DNA from 4 places in the Devosia sp. FJ2-5-3 genome. Region 4 is predicted to be linked to each of the others. Evidence: riboswitches for the same ligand, from Rfam matches in the RefSeq annotation. Region 4 holds a riboswitch; each other region holds the start of a gene.

Evidence for each region. Region 4 has a riboswitch for cobalamin ahead of N0P34_RS14980 (ABC transporter ATP-binding protein). Riboswitches for the same ligand answer to the same signal wherever they lie in the genome.
Region 1: it holds a riboswitch for cobalamin, as region 4 does, so the genes downstream of both, N0P34_RS11970 ((2Fe-2S) ferredoxin domain-containing protein) here and N0P34_RS14980 (ABC transporter ATP-binding protein) in region 4, are expected to answer to the same signal.
Region 2: it holds a riboswitch for cobalamin, as region 4 does, so the genes downstream of both, nrdH (glutaredoxin-like protein NrdH) here and N0P34_RS14980 (ABC transporter ATP-binding protein) in region 4, are expected to answer to the same signal.
Region 3: it holds a riboswitch for cobalamin, as region 4 does, so the genes downstream of both, N0P34_RS16525 (CbtB-domain containing protein) here and N0P34_RS14980 (ABC transporter ATP-binding protein) in region 4, are expected to answer to the same signal.

The regions. Positions count from the first base shown of each region.
Region 1 is NZ_CP104007.1:2,473,079-2,476,830, forward strand. Features, by position in the region: gene N0P34_RS11965 (PASTA domain-containing protein) at 1-931, shown strand, start outside; gene N0P34_RS11970 ((2Fe-2S) ferredoxin domain-containing protein) at 1,095-1,850, opposite strand; cobalamin riboswitch at 1,949-2,153, opposite strand; gene nrdF (class 1b ribonucleoside-diphosphate reductase subunit beta) at 2,209-3,183, opposite strand; gene nrdE (class 1b ribonucleoside-diphosphate reductase subunit alpha) at 3,198-3,752, opposite strand, start outside.
Region 2 is NZ_CP104007.1:2,477,225-2,480,976, forward strand. Features, by position in the region: gene nrdE (class 1b ribonucleoside-diphosphate reductase subunit alpha) at 1-1,211, opposite strand, end outside; gene nrdI (class Ib ribonucleoside-diphosphate reductase assembly flavoprotein NrdI) at 1,208-1,606, opposite strand; gene nrdH (glutaredoxin-like protein NrdH) at 1,619-1,840, opposite strand; cobalamin riboswitch at 1,938-2,156, opposite strand; gene N0P34_RS11995 (VOC family protein) at 2,238-2,615, opposite strand; gene N0P34_RS12000 (MarR family transcriptional regulator) at 2,676-3,125, shown strand; gene N0P34_RS12005 (EVE domain-containing protein) at 3,122-3,565, shown strand; gene N0P34_RS12010 (response regulator) at 3,654-3,752, opposite strand, start outside.
Region 3 is NZ_CP104007.1:3,430,727-3,434,478, reverse strand. Features, by position in the region: gene N0P34_RS16545 (zinc ABC transporter substrate-binding protein) at 1-344, shown strand, start outside; gene N0P34_RS16540 (DMT family protein) at 366-722, opposite strand; gene N0P34_RS16535 (DUF2164 domain-containing protein) at 794-1,045, opposite strand; gene N0P34_RS16530 (hypothetical protein) at 1,150-1,800, shown strand; cobalamin riboswitch at 1,821-2,038, shown strand; gene N0P34_RS16525 (CbtB-domain containing protein) at 2,060-2,242, shown strand; gene N0P34_RS16520 (CbtA family protein) at 2,274-3,008, shown strand; gene cobW (cobalamin biosynthesis protein CobW) at 3,005-3,752, shown strand, end outside.
Region 4 is NZ_CP104007.1:3,106,661-3,110,412, reverse strand. Features, by position in the region: gene N0P34_RS14985 (polysaccharide biosynthesis tyrosine autokinase) at 1-994, shown strand, start outside; cobalamin riboswitch at 1,074-1,288, shown strand; gene N0P34_RS14980 (ABC transporter ATP-binding protein) at 1,394-2,236, shown strand; gene N0P34_RS14975 (ABC transporter substrate-binding protein) at 2,236-3,180, shown strand; gene N0P34_RS14970 (iron ABC transporter permease) at 3,218-3,752, shown strand, end outside.

The DNA of each region.
Region 1 (3,752 bases), 630 kb from region 4:
GATGGAAGGGGCCGTGCAACAGGCCAGGATTAGGGTTGAGTTGGCCACGGGTGGCGCCGGGCGCGTCGAGCTCTTTCGCGTCCGCAGTGTTTCGGCGGCAGCCGATATCGACAGCATGGGTCCAGTTCTGCAGGCGACGAATGCGGTGGATGGGATAGCCGAGTTCGTTGACGGCGCGATCGCGCCCGACTGGAGCCCCTATTACTACCGGGCGCAGGTCTGGTCTCAGCGGGATGACCAGCGTGGCATTGTGGAGGCTCGCTCGTCCTCCTCGCCCATGGTGTCTGTGCTGGTGCCCCCGCCGCCGCTGGCCGCACCAAGCGATCTTGTCGGCAACCAGGCGTTTTCGGTGGCCACTGCGTCACTTGTCAGTTGGCGGACGGAGGCGCCCAGGCGGAACACGCCGCTGGGACCCTTCAAGACGGTGCTCGAGATACGCGATAGTGACGCGACCGTGAGACGCTTGCGACTGGTTCAGGGCTTGCCCGACATCCCCGTATTGGACACTGCCGCGCTGCCGGAACCGGGGCTAGCGGGAGCGCCAACGATCTTCCAGCTCTCCTGGGGCGGCTCCAATCAGTATTTCGCCTGGGTCGAGCGCGATGCCGGTGCATCCTTCCACATGACGGCCAGAACTATCGATCCAAGGGGGATGATCGCCAGCGCAACGCTCGAGGTGCCGCCGCTTGCGCCAGATGCGGAATTCGTGACCGTGCCGGCCTGGAGCACCAAGGAAGAGGTCGAACAGGGCGACGATATGGGTGCCGTCATCTTCAGTGCCGAGAGCCTGGGATTGCGGGTAACGATGATATTCGACCAGGAACGGCCGGGATTTTTCAACGAGCAGGTGATTTCCATTTCCCCACCTCCCGGCAGCGTCGTGACGGCGGGGAGCCAGGTTACAGTAGTGATTAACCTGTCCCAACGCTGAAGCACGGCCCGCCACCGCAACGCGTTCCCGCGCGGCTTCCCCTCTTTAAGCCGTTGGCGGCATGAACCAGATACCGTCATATCCCAGTCGATCCATCCGCGATCAGAGATCGAGCCCGTGCCGGCGGTCGAGTTGCTTTGACCCTCTTGTTAAGCCCGCAATGTCAATTCTCGTCAGAGAGCTCCTGCGTCTCGCGGACCGAGTTGGCAGTATGGATCAGCAGGTCGGGGACGGTTTCCCCGTCCACCAGCACATCGCCGACAAAACGCGCGACACTCTCGGCATCATGGAGGCGGTACCACTCTCCGCGGGGATAGACGGCGACCATCGGGCCCTGATTACACGGATAGAGACAGCCCGTGCGAGCAGTGAGGCATCTGTCAGAGATGCCCTGCCGCGCGATTTCGCCTTTCAACTGCAAGAGCAGCGAAGCGGCGTCGCGGAAATGACATCGAGCCCCCGTGCACACCAGCAAGTGATGTGTGAAATCGGGAGGATTTTGCCAGCCAGGCTTACCCAATGCCGGCTTGGCCTGTGACGCCGGTCGAGCATTTTTGGCACTCGCTTCGACGATGCCGACCAGAGCGCTCACGCCAGCTGCAGATGCAGCGACGTCGTCTCCGATCGACACGGTCGCCCCTTCGGGAGCGTCATGCTTTTGCCAATGCGACAGTGCGCCGGAGAGCCAGACCGAAAGCGCCTCGGACCATGGCAAGCCAAGCGGTTGCACGAGGATCTTGAGGTGTCCGGCCTCACAAAGCTCCAGCATGGCCTCTGGCAGGCTCTGACCTTCGCCGTCGATACGGATGAGTGCCGACGCGCAGGTCGTTGCTGATGCGGTATCGGCACGAAGTTGAGCGAGTTTTCGTTTGCTCAGGCTCTGAGCGGAAATGACGTATAGAATGGCATCAGGTGACACGAAGCTGGCATTCCCCAAGTGGGGACGCAAAGACATATCGATGTCTGCGAAACGTTCGCATGGTCATGTCTGGCCCCTACCGGAACACCTCGTCCGACTTCATGGTATCTCGCTTTGGCAGGTCTCCTGGCTGACGGCTCAAACGCGATAGCAGCCTTCCCACCCTGAGGCAGTGGCATGTGCGATCGCTCGCCGCTTACAGTTGCGAGGGCAGCCACGGGATCGGCCCCTGATGGGTAATCCTCACCGTGTTCCCTTTTAATCCGCGCTCAATCTGGCGGAACCGAAGCATGAGTTAGATGGCATGTTGAGCATGATGGCGCAAGCAGCGAGAGCAGCGCCATCATGCGGAGCGGCATCAGAAATCCCAGTCTTCATCCTCGGTGGCGATCGCCTTGCCGATGACATAGCTGGAACCAGAGCCGGAGAAGAAGTCGTGGTTTTCGTCGGCATTGGGCGACAGCGCCGAGAGAATGGCCGCGTTCACCTTGCAGGCTTCCGGCGGGAACAGGGCTTCGTAGCCGAGATTCATCAGCGCCTTGTTGGCGTTGTAATGAAGGAACTGCTTCACGTCCTCGGAGAGCCCGACGCCATCATAGAGGTCCTCGGTATAGCGGGCCTCGTTGTCGTAGAGTTCGAGCAGGAAATCGAAAGCAAAATCCTTGATCTCCTGGCGACGCTCTTCCGAGACAAGCTCCAGCTGACGCTGGAATTTGTAGCCGATATAATAGCCATGCACGGCCTCGTCCTTGATGATGAGGCGAATGAGGTCGGCAGTGTTGGTCAGCTTGGCGCGGCTCGACCAGTACATCGGCAGGTAGAAGCCGGAATAGAACAGGAAGCTCTCGAGAAACACCGAGGCCACCTTCTTCTTCAGCGGATCGGCGCCGTCATACTGCTCCATAATCAGCTGCGCTTTGCGCTGCAGGAACTCATTTTCCTCCGACCAGCGATAGGCATCGTCGACATCGGGCGTCAGGCACAGCGTCGAGAAGATCGACGAGTAGGAGCGTGCGTGGACAGCTTCCATAAAGGAGATGTTAGACAGCACCGCTTCTTCATGCGGCGTCTGGACGTCGGCCATCAGTCGGATCGCGCCTACCCCATTCTGGATGGTGTCGAGCAAAGTGAGGCCGGTGAAGACGCGGATCGTCAGCTTCTGTTCTTCAGGTGTGAGCGTTCCCCAACTTGGAATGTCGTTGGAGAGAGGCACTTTCTCGGGCAACCAGAAATTGCTGGTCAGCCGGTTCCAGACCTCAAGGTCCTTGTCGTCCTGCACGCGGTTCCAGTTGATGGCGCGAACGCGGCTGAGAGGCTTTACGTGGATATTCATTGCGAAACCTCTGTTCAGAGCGCGCAGGAAACACAGCCCTGCACTTCAGTGCCCTCAAGGGCGAGCTGGCGCAGGCGGATGTAATAAATGGTCTTGATGCCCTTCTTCCAGGCGTAGATCTGCGCCTTGTTGATATCGCGGGTCGTCGCGGTATCGCGGAAGAAGAGGGTCAGCGACAGTCCCTGATCGACATGCTGGGTGGCCGCCGCATAGGTGTCGATGATCTTTTCCGGGCCGATCTCATAGGCGTCCTGGTAGTATTCCAGATTGTCATTGGTCATGAAGGCAGCGGGGTAATAGACGCGGCCGATCTTGCCTTCCTTGCGGATCTCGATCTTGGAGACGATCGGGTGGATCGAGGACGTCGAGTGGTTAATATAGGAGATCGACCCGGTCGGCGGCACCGCCTGCAGGTTCTGGTTGTAAAGGCCGGTCATCATCACCTTGGCCTTGAGGTCTTTCCAGTCTTCCTGGGTCGGAATGTGGATGCCGGCATCCTCGAAAATCTTGGCGATCCTTTCGGTGGCAGGCTTCCATTCCTGGGTGGTGTACTTATCGAAATAGGTGCC
Region 2 (3,752 bases), 630 kb from region 4:
TCGCTGGCTTCGCTGACCTGCAGGATCTCCGAGCAGAGGTTGGACATGCTGATGCGGCCGGCGATCGGGTTCGCCTTGTTCACACTGTCCTCGAACATGATGTAGGGATAGCCGCTCTCGAACTGGATCTCGGCGAGGATCTGGAAGAACTCGCGCGCCTTGATCTTCTTCTTCCTGATCCGGCCGTCCTCGACCATTTCCCGGTATTTTTCCGTCACCGAAATCTCGGTCATGGGTACGCCATAGACCTTCTCGATGTCATAGGGCGAGAACAGGTACATATCCTCGTTGTCCCTGGCCAATTCGAAGGTGATGTCGGGGATGACGACGCCCAGAGACAGCGTCTTGATGCGGATCTTCTCGTCGGCGTTTTCGCGCTTGGTGTCGAGGAAGCGAAGGATATCGGGGTGATGGGCGTGGAGGTACACCGCGCCGGCCCCCTGACGCGCGCCAAGCTGATTGGCATAGGAGAAGCTGTCTTCGAGCAGCTTCATGACCGGCAGCACGCCTGACGACTGGTTTTCGATCTGCTTGATGGGGGCGCCCATCTCGCGGATGTTGGTGAGGCTCAGCGCCACCCCGCCGCCCCGCTTGGACAATTGCAGCGCCGAATTGATCGAGCGGCCGATCGACTCCATATTGTCTTCGACGCGCAACAGGAAGCACGACACCAGCTCGCCGCGCTGCTGCTTGCCGGCATTGAGAAAGGTCGGTGTCGCCGGCTGGAAACGGCCGGCCATGATTTCGTCCACGAGATCGCGGGCGAGTTTTTCCTCGCCGCGGGCCAGCGCCATCGCCACCATGCAGACGCGGTCCTCATAACGCTCGAGATAGCGCTTCCCGTCGAAGGTCTTGAGCGTATAGCTGGTGTAGTATTTGAACGCGCCGAGGAATGTCGGGAAGCGGAACTTCTTGTCATAGGCGTGGTCGAACAGGTCGCGCTTGAAGTTGAAGCTGTACTGATCGAGCACGGACTGCTCGTAATAGCCCTCGGCGACGAGATATTCGAGCTTCTCTCGCAAATTGTGGAAGAACACGGTGTTCTGGTTCACATGCTGCAGGAAATACTGGTGCGCCGCCTGCTTGTCCTTGTCGAACTGGATGTGCCCCTCATCGTCATAGAGGTTGAGCATGGCATTGAGCGCATGGAAATCCAGCGTCTGGTCGTGCCCTTTGGTGGCGGGGCGTTCTTCGGTGCGGTCTAGTGTCAGGGCGTCCAAAACCGTTCGAGTCCTTCTTTGACAGTGGCGACATCCTCATCGGTTCCGAGCAGTTCGAAACGATAGAGGAGAGGCACGGAGCATTTCTGCGCGACGACAGTGCCGGCCCGGCAGAAATCTGCGCCGAAATTGGTATTGCCCGCCGCGATGACGCCGCGGATCAGGCTGCGATTGGCTTCCACATTGAGGAAGCGGATGACCGGCTTGGGCACGGCTCCCTTGCCGCCATTGCCGCCATAGCTTGGCAACAGCAACACGAAGGGTTCGCTCACCAGAGGCGGCTCACTTGCCGCATCCACCGGCAGGCGCAGGCCGGCAAGGCCCAGCTTTTGAAAGAAGCGATGGGTAGTGCCGGATGTGCTTGAATAGTAGACGAGGATGCCCACCGGCCGCCTCGATCAGCTCAAGGCGCCGATCATGTCAGGGCGAAATCCGGCCCAGTGCCGCTCACCGGCGACAACGACCGGCACCTGGCGATAACCCAGGCCTTCGACCAGGGCATAGGCGTCGGCATCCTGGGAAATGTCCACAAGCGTGTAAGCGATCCCCTTACGGTCGAGAGCGCGGGTCGTGGCAGTGCACTGGACACAGGCGGGCTTGCTGTAAACGGTAATGGGCATCGAATTTTCCTCGGCAAACAAATCTGATGGCGAGGCAAAGCAGGAAAAACGCGCAGCAAAACGCAGCTGCTCGTTCGCCTGACCGGGCACCCCGCCGGTGGACGTATCTGTTCGAGGCAGGTCTCCTGGCTTGCGGGTCGCGATTCTATCCCGGCCTTCCCAGGTCGCGGACCCAGTGGCACAAAAAAGGAGAAGAACTCACCGCTTACAGTTGCGGGGGCAGCTTCGGCATTGTTGAGACACAGGGCCTCAACGCACCGAATTCCCATCTTAGCCTCCGAGCAGCCTCGGAGGAACCTTGAACACTACATATAGTAGAGGATGCCACCTTCGTGTCAATATGAAGGTCTGATCGCAGTGCGGATTTGGTTCTTGCGAAATTCGAGTGCCCGGAAAATCAGGCGATTCGAGCCGAGGCAGTGTGGAAGGTGAGCGCGTAGCCATCGGGATCGTTGGCCACAAAAAACCGGCCGAACGGGCCGTCATTGACCGGGCTCAAGATCGTGCCGCCGCGCTCGACGACTTGGTCGTGAAAGGCGTCGGCATCCTCGCAGGCGATCCACAGTACCATACCTGTTCCGAGCGGACCGCTTTCGGCCAGGGGCCGCAGCGGTTCGCGCAGCGCCAGCGCGATCGGCTTGGTCGTGAAGACGACCGCGCCGGGCGGATTTCGCTCCTGTGCCGAAAAACCGAAAACGTTCTTGTAGAACGCGGCGGATGCCGCGAGATCGCGCACCTGCAAGGCAATGAAGGAAGGTCCGATCGGCATTGTCATATTCTGTTCTCCGGCCTATTATCAGGTTCCTTACATCTATATCAGGCACCTGATATGTCAATGCGCAAGATGACCCCATCGAGTGGGGAGGCCTGGATCGGCTACAGTTTGAAAATCACCCAGCATCGACTGCGCCAGCGCCTCGAAGCCCAGCTGGCTGGCACAGGCGTGACGGCGGCGCAAAATGCAGTTCTGCTGGCCATAGGCCACAATCCGCAGATATCGAATGCCTCGCTGGCGCGCGCGGCCTTCGTGACACCCCAATCCATGCTGGGCATGCTCGTTACCCTTGAGCGGGATGGTTTCATCCTGCGCACTCCCCATCCCGAGCATGGCCGGATCATCATGTCGGAGCTGACGGAAAAGGGGAAAGCCGCCGCTGAGGCCGGCGCGGTGGCGTCTGAGACGGTGGAGCGGCAGATGCTGGCCGGGCTGACGAAAGACGAGGCAAAACTGCTGGGTGAACTTCTTCACCGCTGCGCCGAGGCGCTTGAGGGGAAAGAAAAATGACCTTCTGGCTGGGCGTTGCATCGGCCGAACATGCCCGCGCCGGGCGCGATGGCGGCTTTGCCCAACTCGGTCATGGCAAGCACATTGCTGTAAAATCGCTCAAAAAGGGCGACTGGATCGTCTATTACTGCCCCCGCGAGGGCATAAGCGATGGTGCCGTGGTTCAGGCGTTTCTCACCATCGGCCAGGTTACGTCGGATGCGCCCTATCGCGCCGCGCAGGCCATGGATTTCAATCCGTTTCGCGTCGATGTCGATTATCTTGAAGCCGCCAAACCCGCTCCGATCAGGCCGCTTCTGGACCAACTCCGTCTGACCCGCGACCACATCCCCAATTGGGGTATCGCGATGCGCGGCACAAAACGCCAACTTGCGGAAGACGACATGCGGCTGATCGCTGAGGCGATGGGTGTTCGCATGGCCTTCGAGGACCGCCTGTAACGACTTTCCGTCTAACGCTCCAGGGTGCGCCGTCTGGCGTGTCGGCGTTCGGCATATTGGCAGTAAAAGCGGACATCGCGCCTGTGTTCTAGCGCTTGAGCCGATAACCGATGCCGGGTTCCGTGACGATGTGAATCGGCGCGCTGGGATTATGCTCCAGCTTCTGGCGCAATTGGCCGATGGCCAC
Region 3 (3,752 bases), 320 kb from region 4:
TCGATCCGGTAGGTACCAAACCCTTCATCGTCTTCCACGACGCCTACCAATATTTCGAGGCGCGCTTCGGCCTGAGCCTGGCCGGCACGGTCACCGTCTCACCTGAGGCCATGCCCGGCGCCAGCCGCATCGACGAATTGCGCGCCAAGGTTTCCGAACTCGGCGCCACCTGCGTCTTTGCCGAGCCAAATTTCCAGCCGGCCATCGTCAACACCATCGTCGAGGGGACTGACGCACGGGTCGGCACGCTCGACCCCGAGGCGAGCGCCCTCAGCGAAGGTCCCGGCCTCTACGCCGAGCTCCTCCGCGGCCTCGCCACCAGCATAGCCGAGTGCCTCAACTAATCAGGCCGGGGAACGGGGTCGCTACTTCAGCGGCCCCTTGAAAATGAAGAAGGCGCCAAGCGCGATCAGCCCGAACCCGATCCCGTGGTTCCACGTCAGTTTTTCGCCGAGATAGAACACCGCAAAGAGCACGAAGACCGAGAGGGAAATCACCTCCTGGATGGTCTTGAGCTCTGCCCCCGAATAGACGCCATAGCCGATCCGGTTGGCCGGCACCGCCAGCCAATATTCGAAAAACGCAATGCCCCAGCTGATCAGCACCACCACCCACAGCGTCGCGCCGGGGAATTTGAGGTGCCCATACCAGGCAAAGGTCATGAACAGATTGGACGCAATCAGCAGCCCGATCGGGGCCAGCGTGGCAATATTGAAGCCCAAGGCTTCCTCCTCAAGACGAGACAGCCTGCTTTAGCTGCGAAGTTCAATCGGCGGAAGTGGGTGCTTTCTGCTCAGCGCGCCTTGGTTGGCTGCTCGAGCGAAAAGATATCGTCGCTGACGTCGTCGATCTTCTTGCGCACCAGTGCCTGCGCGTCGTGCAGGCCGCGATTGTAGTAATAAGCGCCCATCTTGTCGGCGAAGAACTGCATCAGCATCTCGGCGGGAATGGCGCCGATCGACTGGTCGAGCTCGACACGAAAATAGTCCTGGATTTCGGCGACGATGGCCTTGGTTTCGTCGCGGTCGAATTTGATCGGCTTCATCGCAAAATCCTTCTTTTCAGCCAGCCTTTCATACGCTGAGTCGGAGATTGCGGGCCGTCTTTGCTTGCGACACAATGGCCGCATCCAGGGGGAGATTGATCATTATGCCTGTCCGCATCGGACTTTTGGCGCTGAGCGCCGTTCTCATTGCCGTCCTGCCCTCTGCCGCCAAGGACAAGGTAGAATCCGCTCCGGCCGAGCAATTCCTCTGCGAAGGCCTTTTTGGTGCCGACACCACCGAGGCGCGTCTCCGCGCGCATTTTGGCGCCGACAATGTGGTCACCGGCACCATCTATGGCCCGGAAGGCATTGAGATGCTCGGCACGACCATTTATCCCGACGACCCCGCGCGCAAGATGGAAATCCTATGGGCCGATGAGGAAAACCTCGCTTTTCCCAACAACATCGACCTTTCGCCCAGCCACATCGCTCCGGGCGGGGTTCAGGTGGGCATGAGCATAGACGACGTGGAAGCTCTCAATGGCCAGTCGTTCAAGCTGGGCGGCTTCTGGTGGGATTATGGCGGCTATGCCTGGATCGAAGCCGGCAATCTCCTTGAGCGGGATCCCCTTTGCCATGTCAGCTATCGCTTCTCGCCCGCCGATGACTATCCCGAAACCATCGACACCACTTCGGTTGCAGGTGACACCACCCTTGATTCCGACCTGCCGCTGCTCGACGAGATCGGCACGCGCGTCACCAATGTCAGCGTCGGTTATCCCTGGCCCGATCACATAGCCCTGCCTGAATATTGACCCCGCGCCCTCCAAGGGCGTACAGGTGATCCCGTGACGGTTCCCCGCGTGCAAGGGCACAAGGGGATCAAAAGGGAACACGGTGCGGCGTACCCATAAGGGACCAATTCCGTGGCTGCCCCCGCAACTGTAAGCGGTGCGCCCCCTCATTTCGCCACTGGTGCCCGCGGGCACCGGGAAGGCGAGGGGGCTTTATCCACCGCCAGCCAGGAGACCTGCCGACACACGCCGATCAATCCTGCGCACGGAGGGTGCCTGCATGACCACGACCACTGTTTCCTCTTCCCCGTCTTCTCTCTCGCTGTCCCAGCGCCTCATGGCCGGGCTTCTCGCCCTGTTCCTGGGTATGACGCTCCTGGTTGGCACCGGCTTTGCCGGCGATTATCGCCTGCACAATGGTGCTCACGACACGCGTCACGCCATGGGCTTCCCCTGCCACTAAGGCGGGCGCTACCAAGCTTCAGAGAGAAAAAATGTTCCGCAATCTGTTTTTCGCTGCGCTTGTCGCAGCGCTTTGTGCTGGCCTCGTCACGTCCGCATTCCAGGCCTGGCGCGTCACCCCGCTGATCTTTGCCGCCGAGGCGTTCGAGGGCGGCGAAGTAGATCATCATCACGAGGAAGAGGCCGGCGACGCGACCGCAGCAGCTGTTCCGGCCCATTCACACGACGAAGATGAGTGGATGCCCCAGGACGGCTTCGAGCGCACCGCCTATACTGTCCTCGCCAATTTCCTCATGGCCGCCGGCTATGCGCTGATCATCGGCGCGGTTTCGGTCGTCTTCAACCTGCCCATCACATTCGCCAATGGCGTCCTCTGGGGGCTGGGTGGCTTTGCCGCCTTTACCCTCGCGCCCGCTCTCGGCCTGCCGCCCGGCATGCCGGGCATGCCCGTTGCCGACACGCTTGCCCGTCAGCTCTGGTGGGCCGGCGCGGCCATCTCGACCGGCGCGGCGCTGGTGCTTGCGGCAAAAATCCGCGCGCCCTGGGCGCTGGCCGTCGCAGTCGCGCTGATCATCCTGCCCCATCTCATTCAGGCGCCGGTCGCGCCCGATGAGCCCACGAGCGTTCCCCCGCGCATGACGGCCGAATTCGTCTCCGCCGTCATCTTCAACGGCGCCCTGTTCTGGGTGGCCCTCGGCCTCGCCTTCGGCCGCATCAATGATTATCTCGCCGCTCGCGTCGGCGTTCGCACTGGAGCCCTCGCATGACCACCAAGATCCCCACCACTGTCATTACCGGCTTTCTCGGTGCCGGCAAGACCACGCTTGTGCGCCACATGCTGGCCCATGCCCCCAAGGGCAAGCGCATCGCGCTGATCATCAATGAGTTCGGCGATCTCGGTGTCGACAAGGATATCCTCGCCGGTTGCGGCGACGAGACCTGCCGCGAAGAGGATATGGTCGAGCTTTCCAACGGCTGCATCTGCTGCACCGTGGCCGATGAGTTCATTCCCACCATGCAGGCCCTCCTGGCCCGCCCCGACAAGTTCGATCACATCATCATCGAAACCTCGGGCCTCGCTCTGCCGCAGCCGCTGATCCGCGCCTTCAACTGGCCCGAGATCAAGGCCCAGGTCACCATTGATGGCGTCGTCACCGTCGCCGACGCGGCCGCGCTTGCCGAGGGCCGTTTCGCCTCCGACGAAGCCGCCGTCGATGCCCAGCGCCGCCAGGACGAAATGCTCGATCACGAAACCCCGCTGGGCGAACTCTTCGAAGATCAGCTCTCGGCCGCCGACATGATCATCATCAACAAGACTGATCTTGTTGATCCCGCAATGCTCGAAAAGGTGGAAGCCAATATCCGCGCCGAGCTGCGCCCCGGCGTCGGTATCGTCCGCGCCGCCAATGGCCATGTCGACATCACCGCGCTGCTCGGCATGGGCATGGGCTCGGAAGACGACATCGCCAACCGCCCCAGCCATCACGAGCTTGAGCACGGCGGGGAGACCC
Region 4 (3,752 bases):
GGAATTGCGTCTCCAGGTCGACCTTCAGCAGGCCGATAGCCGTGTCGTCGCGGCGGCAACCCTGCCGCTCCATTCGTCCTCACGTGGCCTCCCGTTCATTATGTCCCTTGCCGCCCTTCTCGGTACCGGCCTCGGCGTGGGCGCGGCGATGTTCCGTGAAAACTATGTTGGCGGCGTCGTATCCCAGGAGCAGTTGGCGTTTTTGACTGGGAAAGAGGTGGAAACGTCCATTCCGGCGATAAGTCGATCCCGTTCCCGCAACGAGCTGGCCACATCGAGCTTGGCCGATGCGGTCATCAACACGCCTCTTTCCAGCTTTGCCGAAAGCATGCGGCGGCTCAGGCTGGGTGTCGATTTGCGTCTTCCGGCCCGAAATCCTGGGCGCGGTGGGGGCAGGGGAAGGGTCATCCTCGTCAGCTCTGCCGTGGCCGGGGAGGGCAAGACAACCACCGCCCTCGGTCTCGCGCGCACCTATGGCCTGTCCGGCCAGCGAGTGTTGCTGATCGATGGCGATCTGCGCCGCCCATCCCTGTTCATCCATTTGAATGCTGCCCCTGTGGCCGGGCTCGTCGATTATCTGACAGGCAAGCTGGCGCCCGAACGTTTTCCATCGGCAATCAAGACCGATCCGCTCAGCTCCGTGTCGGCGGTCGTCAATACCCAACCCAGTTCGGGGCCGACCGAACATCTTATCGTTGCTGAGGGTTTCCGCAGCTTGGTCTCGGCGGCGCGGGACACATTCGATGTCATCATCATCGACACACCGCCACTGACCGAGGTGGTGGACGGGGCCTATTTGATGCAGTGCGCAGACGCGGCCATCCTGCTCACGCGCTATGCCTCGACGCGCCAGCGCGACGTGCTGCGCGCACTCAGCGTGCTTGAAAATGCCCGGCCAGACATGCCGCCCGTTCTTCTCGCCATGACGCAGCATCCCGAAAGATCGGTCGTCATCAACGATCGCTACGTTTCACATTACGTCATTGTGCAATGATCCGACGGCGAGCTTTGCGCTACGCCATTGATCGGTCAGCGGCGTGCCTTTGTGCTTGACGGAGTGCACGCTGATCAATAGTTCCTCAACTGTCGTAGGTTCCCCCGCGGTGAATAGCCAACGGGGATTAAAAGGGAACACGGTGCGACGTATCCATCAGGACGCAATACCGTGGCTGCCCCCGCAACTGTAGACGGCGAGTTCTTCCGAATAAGCCACTGACCCTTGGGTCGGGAAGGTCGGAAGCGCGTTGACCCGTGAGCCAGGAGACCTGCCATCGACGCTCCTTTCAACCCGGCCGGGGTGTGCCGCGGGGAATGATGATGGCGCTTGAAGTCTATTTGAAAAAGCTCGACCTGATTCTGCCCGCATTGCGTCCCGCATATGCGGAGCAAGACGATGAGCCACGCCGCCTTTAACGCGCGACTGGAGCAATTTGGCCAGTTTCGCCGGCCTGTCCGCCCGGCAGCCTTGCACGTCGAAGGCCTCTGCTGGGGCCCCAAGGGGCATGGCGGTCTTGTCACCGACATCTCTTTCGAGCTCGCCCCCGGACGGATGCTGGCGATTGTCGGGCCCAATGGGGCCGGAAAATCCTCGCTCCTGCGCTGCCTCTACCGCTATCACCGCCCCACCTCCGGTTTGGTGCGGCTCGATGGTGAGGATATCTGGTCCATTCCGCCCCGCGATTATGCACGGCGCATAGCAACCGTGCTGCAGGAGCCGGCGGTCGATTTCGGTCTCTCCGTCGCCGAGATCGTCGAACTCGGTCTCACCCCTCATCTCGGGCGCTTTGCCAGGCCCGATTTCAGTCGGGTTGTCGACGCGCTGGCGCTGATGGGCCTCTCCGATTTTGCCTCCCGCGATTTCGCGACGCTTTCGGGCGGCGAAAAACAGCGGGTGATGATTGCCCGCGCCCTGTTGCAGGACCCGGATCTGCTCATCCTCGACGAACCGACCAATCACCTCGACATCCGCCATCAGCTCGAAGTGCTCGAGCTCTTGTCGCGGCTTGGTATCACCGTCGTCGTCTCCCTCCACGATCTCGCACTGGCCTCGTCCCATGCCGACACCGTTCTGGTGCTCGATCACGGTCGCCAGGTGCAATTGGGCGCGCCGACCGAGGCGCTGACCCCTCAATCGGTCAACCAGACCTTCGCGGTGGGTGTGGCTATCGACACCCATCCGGTGACCGGCCGCCCCCGATTTTCCTTCCACCTCGACGATGACAACGAGAACACATGATGAAACGCGCCTCCACCCTCATTGCACCGCTTCTGCTCGCCGCCACTGCGGCATCGGTCGCGGCCCATCCCGTCACCGTGACCAGCTGCGATCGCGAGGTCACCTTCGATGCCCCGCCATCGCGGGCCATTTCCAACGACGTCAATCTCACCGAGATGATGCTGGCCCTGGGGCTGTCCGATCGCATGGTCGGCTATACCGGCGTGTCCGAATGGAAGACGCTGGACGAGACCCTGCGTGCCAATGTCGATCAATTGCCGGAACTCTCCCCCGACTATCCGACGCGTGAAGTGCTGCTCGGCGCCGACGCCGACTTCTACTTCGCCGGCTGGAATTACGGGATGCGCGTTGGCGGCGAAGTCACGCCCCAATCGCTCGCCTCGTTCGGCATCGCCGTCTACGAGCTTACCGAGAGCTGCATCCACGTCATGAAGCGGCCCAAATCCTCTATCGAGGACATGTATGCCGATCTGCTCAATCTCGGCCTGATCTTTGGCGTCGAGGACAAGGCCGAAGCTTTGGTCGAGGGCTATCGCCAGGAATTGGCCGATTTCAGCGCCAATCTGTCCCATGGCGAGGCGCCTGGCGTCTTTATCTACGACTCCGGCGAGAACAAGCCCTTTACGGCTGGCCGCTACGCCATGCCCACCGCCCTGGTCGAGGCAGCCGGGGGCGTCAACATCATGGACGACGTGGAATCGAGCTGGGTCGAAATCGGCTGGGAAGCCGTCATTGAGCGCAATCCGGAGATCGTGGTCATCGTCAATTATGGCGAAGTGTCAGCGGATCAGAAGATCGCCTTCATGAAGGACAATCCCGCCTTCAAGGATATTCCGGCCGTCCGCAACGATCGTTTCGTTGTCCTTGAATATGTCGAGGCCACGCCGGGACCGCGCAATATCGCGGCCATAAAGCGGCTTGCCGCCGAATTCAACGCCAACTGAGAGAAGGGCCGGTCCCAGGCGGCCGGCCCGCTTCGTCATGTCCCATCACCATCTCGTCGCCGGCCCCCGGCATGCCATATTGCACCAGCTTCCGCTCATCCTGGCGGCGCTGGCTTTCCTGCTGGTCGCAACCATGGTGGCCGCGGTCAGCCTCGGCTCGGTGGCCATTCCGCCCGAGACGGTGTGGGGCGTTATTGCCAACCATCTCTTCCCGGGCAGCGTCGAGGTTACCTGGTCGGGTGGCCGGGACAATATTGTCTGGGAAGTGCGCCTGCCGCGCGTGATCCTCGGCGCGACCATCGGTGCCAGCCTGGCTCTCGTCGGTGCGGCGCTGCAGGCCATCACCCGCAATCAACTGGCCGATCCGCACCTTCTGGGCATTTCCTCCGGAGCAGCGCTGGGTGCCGTTATCGTCCTGCTGCACACCGGCATGTTCCTGGGCCTGGCCACCGTGCCGCTCTTCGCCTTCGGCGGGGCGCTCCTCACCACGGCCCTCGTGGTCTTCGTTGCCAATTTTTCCGACGCCACCGATGCCAGCCGCCTGGTGTTGACCGGCGTTGCCATTTCTTTCG